4 regions of the Arthrobacter sp. PvP103 genome follow, and region 2 is predicted to be linked to each of the others. Evidence: riboswitches for the same ligand, from Rfam matches in the RefSeq annotation. Region 2 holds a riboswitch; each other region holds the start of a gene.
What was found. A riboswitch is a leader RNA that binds a small molecule or an ion and turns the genes downstream of it on or off. The one in region 2 is predicted to bind thiamine pyrophosphate.
Positions count from the first base shown of each region.

Region 1 (4,205 bases), 1.3 Mb from region 2:
CCGTCTTTGCCGGGCCGCTCTTCCGGGTGGCGGACCAGTCGGCCGTGGAAATGCTGGACCGGTCCGCCTACATCCAGGCCGTGCTGGGCGAAAACGCCCCCGTGCCCCCGATCGCGCAGCCTGAACCCGTCCAGCAGGAGGGGAACAAATGAACCGCCGACGGATCTCAATCCGGCAGGAACTGCCCCTCCTGGTCTGGCTGGTGTTCGTCTGGGCAGCGCTCTGGCAGGACTTCAGCCCCGGTAACCTGCTGTTCGGTGCGCTGATCGCGGTAGTGGTGGCACGGCTTTTCTACCTGCCCCCGGTGGAGCTGGGCGGCCGCTTCAGCATCGTGCGGGCAGTTCCGTTCGCACTGGTGTTCCTGGCCAAGGTTGTGGCCGCCAGCTTCCAGGTGCTGTACCTGGCGTTGGCCCGCGGGCCCAAGGTGACCAACGCGGTCGTCGCGGTCAAGCTGCGCAGCCACTCGGACCTGATGGTGACGGCCACCGGCCACGTCATTTCGCTGATCCCGGGTTCGCTGGTGGTTGAGGTGGACCGCTCCACGTCCACGCTCTACATCCACGGACTCAACGTGCGGAGCGGAGAGGACATTGTGAACCTGCGCAAAGAGGTCCGGGACGCCGAGGCGGCACTGATCAGGATCATGGGCACCCGCGAGGAACTGGCCGCACTGAAACAGGAGGTAGCGGCATGATGGGCGTTGTCCTGGCCGTGACGGCCGTGATCCTATCCCTGGCGGCAGCCGGGGCGATTGTCCGGATCGCCATCGGCCCGTCCCTGCTGGACCGGGTGCTGGCCTCTGACGTGCTGCTGGCCATCATCGGTGCCACGCTCTGCATAGACATGGCCGTCAACCGGCACCTGAACAACCTGATGCTGCTCGTGGCGCTGTCCATCATCGGGTTCATCGGATCCGTGACCGTGGCGCGCTTCGTGGCCGACCGGCGGGAGCAGCCCCATGAATCCTGAACCATCTGCCGTGGACACAATCATTGATGCAGTGTCGGCCGTCTTTATGGTGGTGGGCGCCCTGATGTCCCTCGGTGCGGCGGTCGGCCTGTTGCGCTTCCCCGACCTGATGAGCAGGATGCACGCCGCCACCAAGCCCCAGGTGCTGGGGCTGTTCCTGCTGCTGGCCTCGGTGGGCCTGCAGCTGCGGACCTGGTGGGTGTGGCCCGTGCTCTTCGTGGCGTGGATCTTCCAGGTGCTCACCGTTCCGGTGTCTGCCCACATGGTGGGCAGGGCAGGCTACCGCACCAAGCACCTGCACAAGGAACTGCTCACCACGGATGAACTGGAGGCCGTGGTGCTGAAGGCAGCCGACAAAAAGGCCGCCGCCAAGCGCGCCGCCGACGAGGATGACGGCGGCGCAGCCTAGCGGCGGCCCTCAAATGCCTAGACGATGTCCTGGCTCTTGGCGAAGCGGGTGATGGCACGCTGCGTGCCCCGGTTGGCCAGGACCTGGATGATGGCGCTGACAGCCGCCGAGATCAGCGCAAAGGTCAGGGCGCTGCGCAGGGTGGTGGGGACGTCGTCCTTGTCGCCCTTCGGGGGCTTGCGGCCGGTGATCTTTTCCCAGACGACGTCAACGGCCTTGGTGCCGGCGAATCCGGCAAGCAGGCTCACTCCGGTTCCAAGCAGCTTGATGAAAAAACTCACTCCAGTACCCCTTACAGGTGGGAAACGACGGAAACAGGGCTTCCCCTAGCCTAGCCGCATCAACCCGGCCGCATCACCGCCCATTGTGACACCCTCCCCGGGATTTCGCGGGCCCGCGGGTGTAAACTGATCCACGCCCACAAGGGCGAATTGATACGACAGGGGAGCGTCGCCGTCGGGCATCACTGGAACATTCCAGGGAACCGGAGGCGGGCGCTGAGAGTGCGGACAGCCGCAGACCCTCGAACCTGATCCGGTTAGTACCGGCGCAAGGGAGTCGAGTTCTCAGAGTGTCCGGCAGCTGGCGGCGGAAGCCGCGGACTGCCCGGGTAGCACTCTCCCCTCCTGTACCTCAGGAGGAAGAAAATGACTGGAATGACGGCCAAGCAGACGCTTGGCAACAGCAAGTACAACTGGCGTGTGGTGGACATTGTGGTTGCCGCGTTGATCGCAGTAGCCGGCGGCGTCATTTTCTGGGCCTGGTCCCAGGGGGCCGCTGCCGTTTCGCCGCCCATGAACGCCGTCTACCCGCCGCTGACCGGCCTCATCGCAGGCGGCTGGATGATTCCCGCCGTCCTGGGCATGCTGATCATCCGCAAGCCCGGAGCCGCCCTGTTCTGCGAAACAGTGGCCGCCACCGGTGAGCTGATCATGGGCTCGCAGTACGGCGCGTCCGTGCTGTTCTCCGGCTTCGTGCAGGGGCTCGGTGCGGAGATCATCTTCGCGGTGTTCGTTTACAAGAAGTTCAACCTCCCCGTTTCGCTACTGGCCGGTGCCGCTGCGGGCCTCTTCTGCGGCCTGAACGACTCGTTCGCCCCGTGGGGGTGGAATATCGCCTACGCCGCCGGCGACAAGCTGGCTTACATCATCTTCACGGCCATCTCCGGTGCGATCATCGCCGGCGGCCTGTCCTGGATCGCCACCCGCGGCCTGGCCCGGACCGGCGTGCTGAGCTCCTTCGCCTCCCGCAAGGCAGCGGCGGAGCCCGTCTTCTCCTGATGAACGCACACTGCTCATGACGTCTTCCGACACCGTCCGCCCGGCAGCGGTCACGGCACGCGGCTGGGGCTGGCGGCATGCCGGCCGGTCCCGGCCCGCCGTCCACGGCCTGGACCTGGACATTCGGCCGGGCGAACGCGTGCTGCTGCTGGGTCCATCCGGCGCGGGCAAATCCACGCTGCTGCATGCCCTCGCCGGGGTGCTCGGTGACAGCGACTCCGGAGCCCACCACGACGGAACGCCGGATGCCGACGACTCCGACGAGACCGGCACCCTGCTGATCGACGGCGCCCCGCCGCGTGCCCGGCGCGGGCGAGCCGGCCTGATGCAGCAGGACCCCGAGACGCAGGTGGTCCTTTCCCGCGTGGGGGACGACGTCGCCTTCGGCGCCGAGAACCTCGCCGTCCCGCGCCCGGACATCTGGACGCGTGTCGGAGAGGCGCTCGACGACGTCGGGCTGGCCCACTTGCCGCTGGACCACCCGACGTCGGCCCTGTCCGGCGGGCAGAAGCAGCGCCTCGCGTTGGCCGGCATCCTCGCCATGCGCCCGGGGCTGCTGCTCCTCGACGAGCCCACCGCCAACCTGGACCCCGCGGGCGTCCTGGAAGTCCGTGACGCCGTGGGCCGTTGCCTGGACAAGACCGGGGCAACGCTGGTGGTGGTGGAACACCGCGTGGGCGTATGGAAAGACCTTGTGGACCGGATCGTGGTGCTGCAGCCGGGATCCGCCACGGACACCGCGGTGCTCCTGGACGGCCCGCCGGACCAGGTCCTGGCAGAGGCCCGGGACATGCTCGTTGCCGCCGGCGTCTGGGTGCCCGGGTATGTGCCCGCCACCCGGGCGCGGACCGGTGCCACCGAAGCACCCGGCACCGGAGCGCAGGGCGGCCCGGGAGAGCCGGGCGCCGGGAACCTCCTGCTGGCCTCCGAGAACCTTGCCGTGTCCCGCGAACGTCCCCGCCGGCGGCGGTTCAAGGCTGTCCAGCCGGTACCGGTGCAGTCCGGCATCACGGCGCAGGTCCGTGCCGGCCAGGCACTGACCATCACGGGGCCGAACGGTTCCGGAAAGTCCACGTTTGCCCTGACCCTCGCCGGCCTGCTCCAGCCGGTGGCGGGCACGGTTTCCGCCACGGTTGACCTCAGCGAAGGTGCCGGCATTGACCCGTACAAGTGGAAGGCGGAACAGCTGATCTCCCGGATCGGAACCGTGTTCCAGGAGCCGGAACACCAGTTCGTCACCGGCCGGGTGCTGGATGAGCTGATGTTCGGCCCGCGGCACCTGGGCCACGGAGAGGACCGAGTGGACGAACTCCTGGAGCGCCTCCGGCTGACCAAGCTGGTGGACGCCAACCCCTACACACTCTCCGGCGGAGAGAAGCGCCGGCTGTCCGTCGCCACCGTGTTGGCCGCCCATCCCCGCGTGCTGATCCTCGACGAGCCCACCTTCGGGCAGGATGCCAATACCTGGGCGGAACTGGCGTCCTTCCTCTCCGAACTCCTCGACGCCGGCACCGCCGTGGTGTCGGTGACCCACGACCAGGAGTTCA
Region 1 covers NZ_JAFIBQ010000001.1:2,110,485-2,114,689, reverse strand. The annotation lists gene JOE41_RS09720 (Na+/H+ antiporter subunit D) at 1-152, shown strand, start outside; gene JOE41_RS09715 (Na+/H+ antiporter subunit E) at 149-694, shown strand; gene JOE41_RS09710 (monovalent cation/H+ antiporter complex subunit F) at 691-969, shown strand; gene mnhG (monovalent cation/H(+) antiporter subunit G) at 959-1,378, shown strand; gene JOE41_RS09700 (DUF4235 domain-containing protein) at 1,396-1,659, opposite strand; TPP riboswitch at 1,810-1,952, shown strand; gene JOE41_RS09695 (ECF transporter S component) at 2,026-2,658, shown strand; gene JOE41_RS09690 (ABC transporter ATP-binding protein) at 2,675-4,205, shown strand, end outside.
Region 1: another riboswitch for thiamine pyrophosphate. It lies ahead of JOE41_RS09695 (ECF transporter S component); the one in region 2 lies ahead of JOE41_RS03910 (FAD-dependent oxidoreductase).

Region 2 (4,205 bases):
GACCTTGCCTTCGAGCATAAGGTCAGCCGCAGCCATGCCGGTCATGAGGGAGATCTGCGCATTCCAGTCCTCCACGGGGAGGGGCGGAGCCGCCACGATGCGGTAGCCGCCGTCGGGCAGCTGTTCGATTTCCTGTTCCGGCATGTTGAGGCTGGCGCCGCCGCGGAGCCGCTCAAGTTCCACGCGCTTGATCCCCACCTCCCTCAGGAGCAGGAGGACGGGGGCGGCACTGCCGGAATCCAGCTCGGCCTGGACTCCCTTATAGGTGAGCTTCGCCCGGCTCCGGATCCTGGCCCGGCGCACCAGCACCGATACCACTTGGGCCGCCGCATCCAGGTCGAACTCCCACACGAAGGCGGCGCACAACTGGCCGGCAAGCAGGCTGCCGGCCTGTTCGCTGATGACCTCCGGGTGCAACGGAATCCGACCGTCCGGGGCGTAGAACGTCTGCCCCCGTCGGCGCGTCTCGGCGTCGAGCGCACCGCCCGGTGCCACAAAGGACGGCACGTCGGCGATGGCATAGAAAACCTTGTACCCGTCGCCTGACCGCTCGATGAAGAGGGCTTGGTCCAGGTCAGTGGAAGACGGCGGATCGATGGTCACAAAGCCCACATCGGTGAGGTCCAGGTCAGGCATCTTATGTTCCGCGATGGCCGCCAGCGCATCCCGCAGGACATCGTCAGGGAAGGGCCCGGGCAGCTCCAACTCCGTGCGCAGCGCGTTCAGCGCTTCGGCCAGCCGGTTGGTCTGTTCGTGGACATTTGGAGTCAGGTGATGATGTGACACGAAAGTCAGGTTAGCTCCATTTGCGCCATTAGTCTTGGACGATGAGCTCATCCCCGGCTGACACCGCTCGCTACAACCGTTTCGTCGCAGACTTGTTCGGAATGATGGCCTACGGCGAGCTGTCAGCTTTCGAGAGGTTCTCCTCTGACGCGCGGTATTCGCCGACCCTTCACGACCGGGCCGTGCTCGGCAGGATTGCCGTGGTGGAGTTCCGGCACTACGAGCTGGTGAGCGCCCGGCTTGAGGCCATGGGGATCGACGCCGAGGATGCCATGCTGCCGTTCCAGGCGGCCGTGGACTATTTCCATTCACGGACGCGCCCGGCCGACTGGTACGAATCACTGATGAAGGCCTACGTGATCGATACGGTTTCTGCAGACTTCTACCGGGCTATCTCCCGCTATGTTGATGCCGGAACGCGGGACGTCATCGAACAGATCCAGGCCTCCGACGAGACAACGGAAGTTCTCCGCGAACGGCTGAGGAGCGCGCTCGCCGATGATCCGAGGCTCGCGTCGAGGCTTGCCCTATGGGGCAGGCGGCTGCTGGGCGAAGCACTGACCCAGGCGCGACGCGTCAGCTACGAGCATGCGTTCCTGGGAAGCCTGATCGGCGGCGAGGACAGTGCCGCCGCGAAAGAGCTGGTCAGCGGGCTGATCGCCGGTCTGGCGGAGAAGCACTCCAAGCGGATGACGCAGCTCGGCCTGACCGGATAGTCAGGATGCGCCGGCGTCGAGTGCCGCCAGCAGCGACCTCGCGGCCGCGGCGGGGTCGTCGGCCTCGGTGATGGCGCGGACCACCACGATCCGCTCCGCTCCTGCAGCCGCCACCTGTTCTACGTTGCCCAGGTCGATGCCGCCGATGGCGAACCACGGCAGGCGCGGCCCGTCAACCGTTGGCCCCGCAACGCCGCCAGTTGTTTTGGCAGTCGTTTTGCCGGCGGCTTCCGCCGCATAGCGGACCAGCTCGAGGCCGACGGCGGCACGGCCCGGCTTCGTGGGAGTGGCCCACACCGGCCCGACGCAGAAATAATCCAGGCCTCCCGCACCACGGGATGCGGCGATGGCGGCATCGATCTGCCCGTGGCTGTGCGTGGACAGGCCGATCACGGCTTCACCGCCGAGGAACTTCCGGGCGGACGCCAGGGGGAGGTCCTTCTGCCCTACATGAAGCACCGGGGCGCCGGAGAGCGAGGCGATGTCCGCGCGGTCGTTGACCGACCACAGCCGGCCATGGCGGCGGGCCGCGGTTTCCAGTACTTCGAGCAGCTCGAGCTCCTCGGCCGCTTCCAGGCCCTTGTCGCGGAGCTGGATGATGTCCACGCCGCCTGCGTAGGCGGCATCAACGAAGTCGGCAAAATCGCCGCGATCCGTGCGGGCATCAGTGCAGAGGTACAGGCGGGCATCAGTAAGGAGAGCTTGCTCGGTCATGGCACAAGCCTAGTTCCCCTAAACTGGGGGAGTACCGCGGGAGCCCGCCGCAGCTGTCACAAAGCTGCAGGGCTGAGAGGGCGTCAGAGCCGACCGCTTGACCTGATCCGGTTAGTACCGGCGTAGGGAAGGATGACAATGACCCCGCAATCCCCGCCCACCCGCCCACCCGCGCGCAGTCGCGACGGGCACGGCGTGCACATCAGCGCAGACGTCGCCGTGATCGGCGGGGGAGTAATCGGCCACGGCATCGCCTGGGAAGCCCGGAAGTCGGGCAGGTCCGTGGTGATCATCGACGACGCACCGGGAACGGGCGCGAGCTGGGCCGCCGCAGGCATGCTGGCGCCGGTCAGCGAACTCCACTACCAGGAGGAAGACCTCCTGGAGCTCATGCTCCACTCCTCGGGACTGTGGCCGGCCTTCGCGGCCGGCCTGGAAACCGGGCGTGCCTCCCATGAACACGGCGGCGACGGCCCGGACACCGGCTACCTTACGACGGCGACCCTCGCCGTGGGTGCCGACGCCGCAGACCGCCGGGCGCTCGCCGACCTGCGCGCCGTCCAGCAGGCCAGCGGCCTAACGGTGGAACCGCTGACGGTCAGGGAAGCCCGGGCACGGGAGCCGCTGCTGAGCCCCGGGATATCCTGCGCCTTCGACATCCCGGCCGACCATCAGGTGGATCCCCGCAAACTCCTCGCCCGGATCGCGGAGCTCCTGCCAGGGGCCGCCGTGTGTGACCGGGCCGCCGGCCTGCTCTGGGAGGACGGGCGCGTCAGCGGCGTCAGCCTGGCCGGGGGAGGAACCGTGCACGCTGGCGAAACAATCATTGCCAACGGACTGGAATCCGCGTCCCTGGGCGGAATGCCTCCCGGACTTCAGCTGCCGCTGCGCCCGGTGTACGGCGACATCCTGCGCCTGCGCGTCCCCGCCTACCTGCAACCCCTGGTGACATCCACGGTCCGTGGAATGGTCCACGGAGTTCCCGTCTACATCGTGCCCCGGCAGGACGGCACCGTGGTTATTGGGGCCACGCAGCGTGAAGATTCGCTGTCAGGAGCGGGCATCGGCACCGCCGTTACGGCGCCTGCGGGGCCCGTAACACCCGCAGGATCGGCCGTTTCCGCCGGCGGCGTCTACCAGCTGCTCCGCGATGCGCAGGTGCTGGTCCCCGCCGTCGCCGAATTGGAACTGCTCGAAGCCACGGCGAGGGCCCGTCCGGGAACGCCGGACAACGCGCCGCTGCTGGGCCGAGTAGCGGCCGCAGGAACCGGCATGGATATTGAGGGGCTGATCATTGCCACCGGCTTTTTCCGGCATGGCGTCCTGCTCACTCCTGCCGCGGCGTCCATCTGCAGGCAGCTGATGGACGGCGACGCCGATCCACGCTGGACCCCGTTCCGGCCCGACCGGTTTTCCGGCGTTTCGGCCGGACCGGCAACTCCCGCGCACACCGTCACAATTGACCCGAACAAGGAAACAGCATGAACATCACACTGAACGGCACGGCACACGCGGTGGCCGACGGCGCGTCCGTCACCACCCTCGTCAGCCAGGTCACCGGCAGGAACCTCGCGCCAAACGGGCAGGCTGCCGACGGCCAAAAGTTGGGCGTGGCGGTAGCGCGGAATTCCGAGGTGGTGCCGCGCAGCCAATGGTTCGTCACGGCACTGGCCGAGGGCGACGACGTCGAACTTGTTACCGCGGTACAGGGAGGTTGAGCATCATGGCAGGAACAACGGTTGCCGGCACGGCAGGGACCGGGCAGCAGGCTGCGGCGGACGCCTTCATCGTGGACGGCGTGCCGCTGGGATCACGGTTGATCATGGGTACCGGCGGTGCCCCCAGCCTCGATGGGCTGGGGGCCGCCCTGATCGCATCCGGAACGGAACTGACCACCGTGGCCATGCGCCGCTACTCGCCGGCCGAAACAGGCTCGCTCTTCCAGCTCCTGGTGGACCACAACATCCGGGTCCTGCCCAACACCGCCGG
Region 2 covers NZ_JAFIBQ010000001.1:851,382-855,586, reverse strand. The annotation lists gene JOE41_RS03925 (RNB domain-containing ribonuclease) at 1-786, opposite strand, end outside; gene JOE41_RS03920 (ferritin-like domain-containing protein) at 828-1,502, shown strand; gene thiE (thiamine phosphate synthase) at 1,503-2,216, opposite strand; TPP riboswitch at 2,243-2,362, shown strand; gene JOE41_RS03910 (FAD-dependent oxidoreductase) at 2,349-3,701, shown strand; gene thiS (sulfur carrier protein ThiS) at 3,698-3,934, shown strand; gene JOE41_RS03900 (thiazole synthase) at 3,940-4,205, shown strand, end outside.

Region 3 (4,205 bases), 350 kb from region 2:
TCCGCGCCGTCCAAGGTACACGCCGCCGTCCTGCTCAGCCACGACGTCCAGCCCGAGCGCGCGCTGGTAATAGTCCGTCATCAGCTTCATGTCGCCCACCTTGAGCATCACCGTGCCCATGGCGAGATCGGCGGGCAGCAGGTCATTGCTGCTGGATTCTGTGGTCATGCCAACTCCAAACTCCGGAAGCTAGGCCGCCGATGTCCGGCGACGCTTACATAGAGTAAATTACTTGAAGGTTCAATTTATTCCTAGCGGAGATGCCGCCCCGAAGAACGATGTGCTTGAGGTGCCGAAGTGTGGCCGGATTGACCCTGGGGTCCAGTTCGCACAGCACGACGTCGGCGCTGGCACCTTCCGCGATGCCGTCCGCTCCCAGCCACTCCCGCGCCGCCCAGGACGCGGCGTCCAGGGCTGACGCCGCGGGCAGGCCGGCGGCGTGGAGCGCCTGGATCTCGTCCACGATCCTGCCGTGGCTGATGACACTGCCCGCATCAGTCCCGGCGTAGATCGCCACGCCCGCTTCGAAGGCCTCGAGGATGCGCTCGTTCCGCCGTTCCCAGAGCGCCTGCATGTGCGCCGCGTACACCGGAAACTTCGCTTTCGCACGAGCCGCGATGTCCGGAAACGTCGCAATGTTGATGAGCGTGGGAACGATGGGAACGCGCTGGTCCACGAACCGGGGGATGTGGCGCGGCAGCAGGCCGGTTCCGTGTTCGATGCAGTCGATGCCGGCGTCGAGCATGTCATCCAGGGTGTCCTCTGCGAAACAGTGGGCGGTCACCCTGGCGCCTTCGTCGTGGGCGGCGCGCACAGCGTCCCGCACCACTGCGGCCGGGAACGACGGCGCAAGGTCGCCGGCGTCCCGGTCGATCCAGTCCCCTACGAGCTTGACCCAGCCGTCACCCGCCAGCGCCTGCTTGCGTACGGCCTCGACCAGTCCTTCCGGTTCCACTTCGATGGCGAATCCCCGGAGGTAGCGGCGCGTCCTGGCGATGTGGCGGCCGGCGCGGATGATGCGCGGCAGCTCCGGCCGCTGCTGGAGCCAGCGCGTGTCGTGGACGGCGCCGGCATCACGGACGAGCAGCGTGCCCGCGTTCCGGTCCGTGACAGCCTGCTCTTCGGCGACGGAATCCGGAACGTCACCGGCTGGTCCTAGCCCGATGTGGCAATGCGCATCGACCAGGCCCGGCAGCACCCAGCCGCTCAACACCAGGTCAGGCGGAGCGGCCGGCCGTGTGAATGTCAGCCTGCCGTCCACGGCCCAGAGGCCCTGCCGTTCCCGGTCGGGGGCGGTGAGCACGGTCCCGCTGAATTCGATGACGCCACGCATGCTTCCAGCCTAGACCGGCCGACTGCCCTCCCCAGTTGTGACCTGCATGTGACACGGACCCGCCCCGGCCCTGTGGTAGCTTCGTCTACGACCACACGGGTGCCCTTGCAAGGGCTGAGATCGGGCTGACGCGGCCTGCGACCGTTGAACCTGTCCGGGTAATGCCGGCGAAGGAAGTGAGTATTCCGTGAATACACAAGAAACACAGCTGATCCCTGCCCAAAACGAGGCCGCCCCCGGCAATTCGGCACCTGCCGAAGCGCAGTCCCTGAAGTCGCACTCGCTGGCATTCATCACCGATGAAGCCACCGGGATCCGGGTGCCGGTGACCGAAATCGCCCTTGAGGACTCACCGGGCGGGGCAGCCAACCCGCCGTTCCGCGTGTACCGGACTGCCGGGCCCGGCAGCGATCCCGTGGTGGGCCTGGAACCTTTCAGGACCCGGTGGATCGAGTCGCGGGCCGACACCGAGCCTTATGGCGGCCGGGAACGGAACCTGCTCGACGACGGCCGGTCGGCCGTGCGCCGCGGCGCCGCATCCGCGGAGTGGAAGGGCGCGCAGCCGTGCCCCGCCGCGCCGTTGAAGGCAGGACTGTCACGCAGATGCACTACGCCCGGCAGGGTGTCGTGACGCCGGAGATGCAGTTCGTTGCCCTCCGCGAAAACTGCGACGTGGAGCTGGTCCGCAGCGAAGTGGCTGCCGGCCGCGCCATCATCCCCAACAACATCAACCACCCGGAATCCGAACCGATGATCATCGGCAAGGCCTTCCTGGTGAAGATCAACGCCAACATCGGCAACTCGGCCGTCACGAGCTCCATCGCGGAGGAGGTCGACAAGCTGCAGTGGGCCACACTGTGGGGCGCCGACACCGTGATGGACCTGTCCACCGGCGATGACATCCACACCACCCGTGAGTGGATCATCCGCAACTCCCCCGTGCCGATCGGCACCGTTCCCATCTACCAGGCACTGGAAAAGGTCAACGGCGAGGCCAACAAACTGACGTGGGAAATTTTCCGCGACACCGTGATCGAGCAGTGCGAGCAGGGCGTGGACTACATGACCATCCACGCCGGCGTGCTGCTGCGGTATGTGCCCCTGACCGCCAACCGGGTGACCGGCATCGTCTCCCGCGGCGGCTCCATCATGGCCGGCTGGTGCCTTGCCCACCACCAGGAGAACTTCCTGTACACGCACTTCGACGAGCTGTGCGAAATTTTCGCCAAGTACGACGTCGCGTTTTCGCTGGGCGACGGGCTGCGGCCCGGTGCGACGGCGGACGCGAACGACGCCGCCCAGTTCGCCGAACTGGATACCCTGGCCGAACTGACGCAGCGCGCCTGGGAGTTCGACGTGCAGGTGATGGTGGAAGGACCCGGCCACGTGCCGTTCCACCTGGTCCGTGAAAACGTGGAACGCCAGCAGGAACTCTGCAAGGGAGCACCGTTCTACACGCTGGGGCCGCTGGTCACGGACATAGCCCCGGGCTACGACCACATCACCTCCGCCATCGGCGCTACGGAAATCGCCCGCTACGGCACGGCCATGCTCTGCTACGTCACGCCCAAGGAACACCTGGGGCTGCCAAACAAGGACGATGTCAAGACAGGCGTCATCACCTACAAGATCGCCGCCCACGCCGCCGACCTCGCCAAGGGCCACCCCGGCGCGCACCAACGCGACGACGCCCTGTCCAAGGCCCGGTTCGAATTCCGCTGGCGGGACCAGTTCGCCCTCTCGCTGGACCCGGTCACCGCCGAATCCTTCCATGACGAGACGCTGCCCGCGGAGCCAGCCAAGACCGCGCACTTCTGCTCCATGTGCGGGCCCAAGTTCTGCTCAATGCGCATCAGCCAGGACATCAGGGACGAGTACGGTTCCGCCGAGGCACAGTCGGCACTCGCCGAGATGGCGGCAGGCATGCGTGAGAAGAGCAACGAATTCCTCGCGGCCGGCGGCAAGGTCTACCTACCCGAGCTGCAGCTTCCAGACCCGGAACGACCGGGCCGGCACGGTGCAGCGACGGGCGACGCTACGACGCCCGTGAGTGCTGACGCCTGCTGACTTCCGCGATGAACGACCGGATAACCCGGTCTCCCTCCACCGAATCCTGAGGCCGGTGTCCGCCCGCGGCAACGCGGTGCTGGGCACCGGTTTCACGCAGGTAACCGGCTATCTCTTCGTAGAGCGGCTCCCAGCCGCCGGTGAGCACGAGCGTGGGGACTCCCGGCACGATCTGCAGTGGCGCCTCCCACGGGGGCGCCTGCAGCCGCAGCCGGCGGGCGGCGTTGAGTGCTTCCGGCGTGGCCGGCCCATCACTGTGCACGGAAAATGCCCGACGGACGAACTCCCGCTGGAAGTCGTCGTCGCCGAGCTGATGCCGCACGTCAAAAAGCGGCTGCATCAAGGCGCGGTGCGCAGCAGTGGCCGGCAGTTCGGCGGTCAGTGACAGGCAGGCGGGCTCCACGAGGGTGAGGGAATGCACCAGGTCCGGGCGTTCCACGGCCGCCATCATGGCCGCAATGGCGCCCTGGGCATGGGCCACGACGTGCCCGCCGGCCGCGCCCCGGCCATCGTCCGCCAAGGCCCCCAGCACAATCCCGGCGTCCGCCTGGAAGTCCGATTCGACGGGCTCCGCAGACGCGTCGAAACCGTGCCGGCGCAGGAACAGTGCGTCGTAGGCCAGGGCCATGCCGTGCTGCTTGGGCCACGCGGCAGACCCGAAGGCTCCCGAACCGTGGACGAACACTACGCGCTGCTTAAACATGCCCCAACCCTATGGCAATGGCCGGACAATTCGGCCGGTCGACATCGAACCTGCCGGCAGCCACGTTGACCGTTCGTGAAACCGCGCCGCCAGTAACTACTT
Region 3 covers NZ_JAFIBQ010000001.1:503,595-507,799, forward strand. The annotation lists gene JOE41_RS02395 (VOC family protein) at 1-168, opposite strand, end outside; gene JOE41_RS02400 (amidohydrolase family protein) at 215-1,333, opposite strand; TPP riboswitch at 1,419-1,526, shown strand; partial or broken gene thiC (phosphomethylpyrimidine synthase ThiC) at 1,521-3,400, shown strand; gene JOE41_RS02410 (hypothetical protein) at 3,369-4,103, opposite strand; gene ffh (signal recognition particle protein) at 4,200-4,205, opposite strand, start outside.
Region 3: another riboswitch for thiamine pyrophosphate. It lies ahead of thiC (phosphomethylpyrimidine synthase ThiC); the one in region 2 lies ahead of JOE41_RS03910 (FAD-dependent oxidoreductase).

Region 4 (4,205 bases), 450 kb from region 2:
GTGGGTTCCCCGGGGGAACCCATGAGTTATCCAAGGAACAATGCCATCTGGAATTCCAAACGGACCGTTCTGAGGTTATAACCCAAGTGTTGGCGTAAGCACCGAAGATCTAGAATACGCTAATTTTGCCTTCGGCCGCAAATGAGGCTGACTCCGGTGGTAGTACGTGATAGGCGCCACTCTGCTCAAAACAGACTGTTGCCGCAACGACTTCCGGAACCGTGCCCCACTATCGTACCGGCTCGGGAATGCTTTGCGGTGCAGCGTGAAGCCTCGGCGCGTCGAAGAATTCCACCTCGTACCGGCACGACTGCCGGAAGGCCACCCGCATGGCTTGCCGCTCCGCGTCAGACGCGGCACGGGCAGCGTCGTCGGTGATGCGCACTGCCTGCCGGGTGGCGGCGGCAAACCCTTCGTCCGCGTAGGTGCGGAGCCATTCGGCGTACGGGTGGTCCGGGGCCGACCCGGCAGCAAGGAACTGCCCGTGCAGGGTGGCACCCACCTCTGCATACAGCCAGAAGCACGGGAGCACAGCGGCGACGAGTACCCCGTAGCTGCCTGAAACGGATGAGGCCAGCAAGTGGTCCACGTAGGACTTCGTAACCGGTCCGAGTGCGGTGTCCACGTTCCGTGTGCTGAGCCATGTCCGGTGCAGTTCGGACTCGACTTCAAGGCATTGCTGTGCCGACCGCGCCCAGAACAGCTGTTCCACCTCGGTCGGGGCAATGGCGGCGGCGCGCGAAAGCACCCGGGAATAGCCGTTCAGGTAGATGGCATCCTGGGCAAGGTAATAGGCGAAGTGCTGCTCGGTGAGGGAGCCGTCGGCCAGGCCGCGGATGAAGTCGAGCCCGTAGACGGCGTCCAGGTCCGGCCCGGCATCTTGCCAGAGCACCGCTGCGAACCGGCCTTCGGCGGGCGCGTCACTTCCTTTGGGGGCCAGGTGGTGGAAATGGTGCACCGGGCCGTTGCCTGTTCCCACGTCCAAGGCGCCGGCTTCCCGGAGGGCCCCCTGCAACCATGGCTTCACTGTCCGCAAGGATTCCTCCCAGTCCCCCAGCCTCGCCTGCGCGGTGGCCATTGCCGAGGACAGGGAGCAGCCGGTGCCGTGGCTGTTCATGGTGTCGATCCGCTCGCCGGGTACAACCACAACGTCCTGGGCGAGCAGCCCTGCCGTGTTGACCAGCGCGTCAGGGCACTCCCCGCCGTCGAGGTGTCCGCCCTTGACGAGCACAGTGGCGCCGGTCTGGGCGGCGAGGCGCTTCCCCTGGGCGAGTGCCGCCTCCCAGTCGTCCGCGAGCGGTTCGTTGAGGAGAATCGCCAGTTCCGCCAGGTTGGGAGTGACGAGGTCGGCGAGGGGCAGGAGTTCGCGCAGTGCCGCCTCGGCCGCCTCCTGCAGGAGCCTGTCCCCGCTGGTGGCGACCATCACGGGGTCAAGAACCACGACGGCGGGACGGGCCTTCTCCAGCCAGCTGCGGACAGCGGCGATCACCGAAGAGTCACCCAGCATGCCGATCTTGACGGCGTCAATGCTGATGTCGTCGCTGATGGCTTCAAGCTGGGCCGTCAGGAAATCCGCCGGGGGCACGTGCACGGCACGAACGCCACGGGTGTTCTGCGCCGTCAGGGCGGTGATGGCAGCCATGCCGTATCCGCCGTTTGCGGCAATGCTTTTGAGGTCGGCCTGGATCCCCGCCCCGCCGGACGGATCGGAGCCGGCGATGGCCAGGACCCGGGGCGTACTGCGCAGGACAGTGCCGCCCGGTGATGATTCGCGGGCGACTTCGGAGGCAGGGGTGGGCAGGAATGATGAGGCCAAAGGAGACATCCCTTCGCCGGTGCTAACCGGACAGGTTCAACGGGTGTGGATCTCAGCCGGCCCTGTGCGCGGCACCCCGTGTCAGTCCCCTAGCCTAGCTGTTCCACCGCAACGAACTCACGGGCACGGCCCGAAACCGGCGTATTGCTACGCCAGTCCCGGACCGCACCCGCGATGTCAGCGTGTGGGACCGTGGTGCTGTGGGATCAGAGCTCGGAGGCCGGTACTCCCACACCCAGGATGATCGGCTCGCTGGCCGGTGCCTTGGCGGGCACATCCTTCTTCGCCGGCTCGGGAGCCTTTGCCTCATGGGTGTGCCCTGACGCGGCCACAGGAGCAGTTTCGTGGTGTTCCACGGACGTCTCGTTGGCTGCGCCCTGGGCGCGGCTGGCACTCCGGTGACGGCGGGGACGGCGCGCCCGGCCCTGGACCGCAGTGTGGTCGGTGTAGTCGGCTTCAGCAGCGGGTGCTGCCGGGGCCTGGACCGACGGCACACGGGCGGGTGCCTCGACCGGCGCCTGGGCGGACGGAGCCTGCTGCTCAGCCGGTGACGCCGGAGCCTCAGCAGCTGCAGGCTCACCCAGGTGCGCGAAAGCCTCAGCGAGCCGGTCGAGAGTCAGGGCGGCTCCGGACGCGGGTGCTTCGCCGGCATGCTCAACAAACGGCAGTGCCACCTTTTCGCCACCGAAGGTCAGAACGGCCGCGGGCCGTCCTGCGGCTGCTGCTTCAGATTCCGACACCTTGGCCGGCCTTGCCGTGGCGGGCTGGGTGGTGGACGGCTGGGCCGCCCCTTCCCCGGCCGTCGCTCCGGCTTGCCCGGAAGGAGCCTGCGCGGCGAGTGCCTGGCCGACAGCCTGTGCGGCACTTGCCTGTGCGGCGGCCGCCGGGGCTGCATGGCCCGTCTCGGAGTCATGCAGGTGGGCGGCGTGTGCTGCCGCAGCGATGTTGGCCAGGGCAACGCGGGTCGCTTCAGCCTTGGCGTGGCGTTCGGCTTCGGTGGGCTCGTGGTGCACCGGGGCCGGCGTCAACGGAACAGCCTCGGAGGCCGGCTGGCCGCCCTTGCCGCGGCGGCGGCTCTTGCGCTCCGTCCGGGGAGGCTGCTGGGCTTCCGTCCGCTGCACGTGGTGCTCGGCGGCAACAGTGTTGGCCCGGCGGTGTTCCACCGGCTCGTCGTGGGTGACGATGCCGCGGCCGGCGCAGGCCTCGCACTGCTCGCCGAAGACCTCCAGCAGCCCGGTGCCCATGCGCTTGCGGGTCATCTGCACCAGGCCCAGCGAGGTCACTTCCGCAACCTGGTGCTTGGTCCGGTCGCGTCCGAGGCACTCCACCATGCGGCGCAGCACAAGGTCGCGGTTGGATTCGAGCACCATGTCGATGAAGTCGATGACGATGATGCCGCCGATGTCGCGCAGCCGCAGTTGGCGCACGACTTCTTCAGCCGCTTCCAGGTTGTTCTTGGTGACGGTTTCCTCCAGGTTGCCGCCGCTGCCGGTGAACTTACCGGTGTTTACGTCCACCACGGTCATGGCTTCGGTGCGGTCGATCACGAGGGAGCCGCCGGAGGGCAGGAAGACCTTGCGGTCCAGGGCCTTGTGGATCTGCTCGTCGATGCGCCAGGCCGCGAAGATGTCCGTGTCCTTGGTCCATTTTTCGAGCCGCCCCACCAGGTCCGGTGCCACGTACGTCACGTACGCCTCGATGGTGTCCCAGGCTTCCTCGCCGGAGACGATCAGCTTGGAGAAGTCCTCGTTGAAGACGTCCCGGACGACCTTGATGGTGAGATCCGGTTCGCCGTAGAGGAGCTCCGGAGCAAGGATCTTCGTGGACGTGGCCTGGCTTTCAATGCCTTCCCATTGGGCACGCAAGCGGTTGATGTCGTGCGTCAGTTCTTCCTCGGACGCGCCCTCGGCAGCGGTGCGGACGATCACACCGGCGTCTTCCGGCAGGCGGTCCTTGAGGATCCGCTTAAGGCGGTTGCGCTCGACGTCGGGCAGCTTCCGGGAGATGCCGGTCATGGATCCGCCGGGAACGTACACGAGGTACCGGCCGGGCAGCGAGATCTGGCTGGTCAGGCGTGCACCCTTGTGGCCGACCGGATCCTTGGTGACCTGGACCAGCACGGAGTCGCCGGATTTCAGCGCGTTCTCGATCCGGCGCTGCTTTCCTTCGAGGTTGACGGCGTCCCAGTTGACTTCACCGGCGTAGAGGACTGCGTTGCGTCCGCGTCCGATGTCCACGAAAGCGGCTTCCATGGACGGCAGCACGTTCTGGACCTTGCCCAGGTAGACGTTGCCGATCAGGGAGTCCTGCTGGGTCTTGGAAACGAAGTGCTCAGCCAGGACGCCGTCCTCCAGGACACCGATCTGGATTCTGTCGTCGCGCTGGCGAA
Region 4 covers NZ_JAFIBQ010000001.1:403,040-407,244, forward strand. The annotation lists gene JOE41_RS01890 (bifunctional hydroxymethylpyrimidine kinase/phosphomethylpyrimidine kinase) at 230-1,825, opposite strand; TPP riboswitch at 1,808-1,905, opposite strand; gene JOE41_RS01895 (Rne/Rng family ribonuclease) at 2,023-4,205, opposite strand, start outside.
Region 4: another riboswitch for thiamine pyrophosphate. It lies ahead of JOE41_RS01890 (bifunctional hydroxymethylpyrimidine kinase/phosphomethylpyrimidine kinase); the one in region 2 lies ahead of JOE41_RS03910 (FAD-dependent oxidoreductase).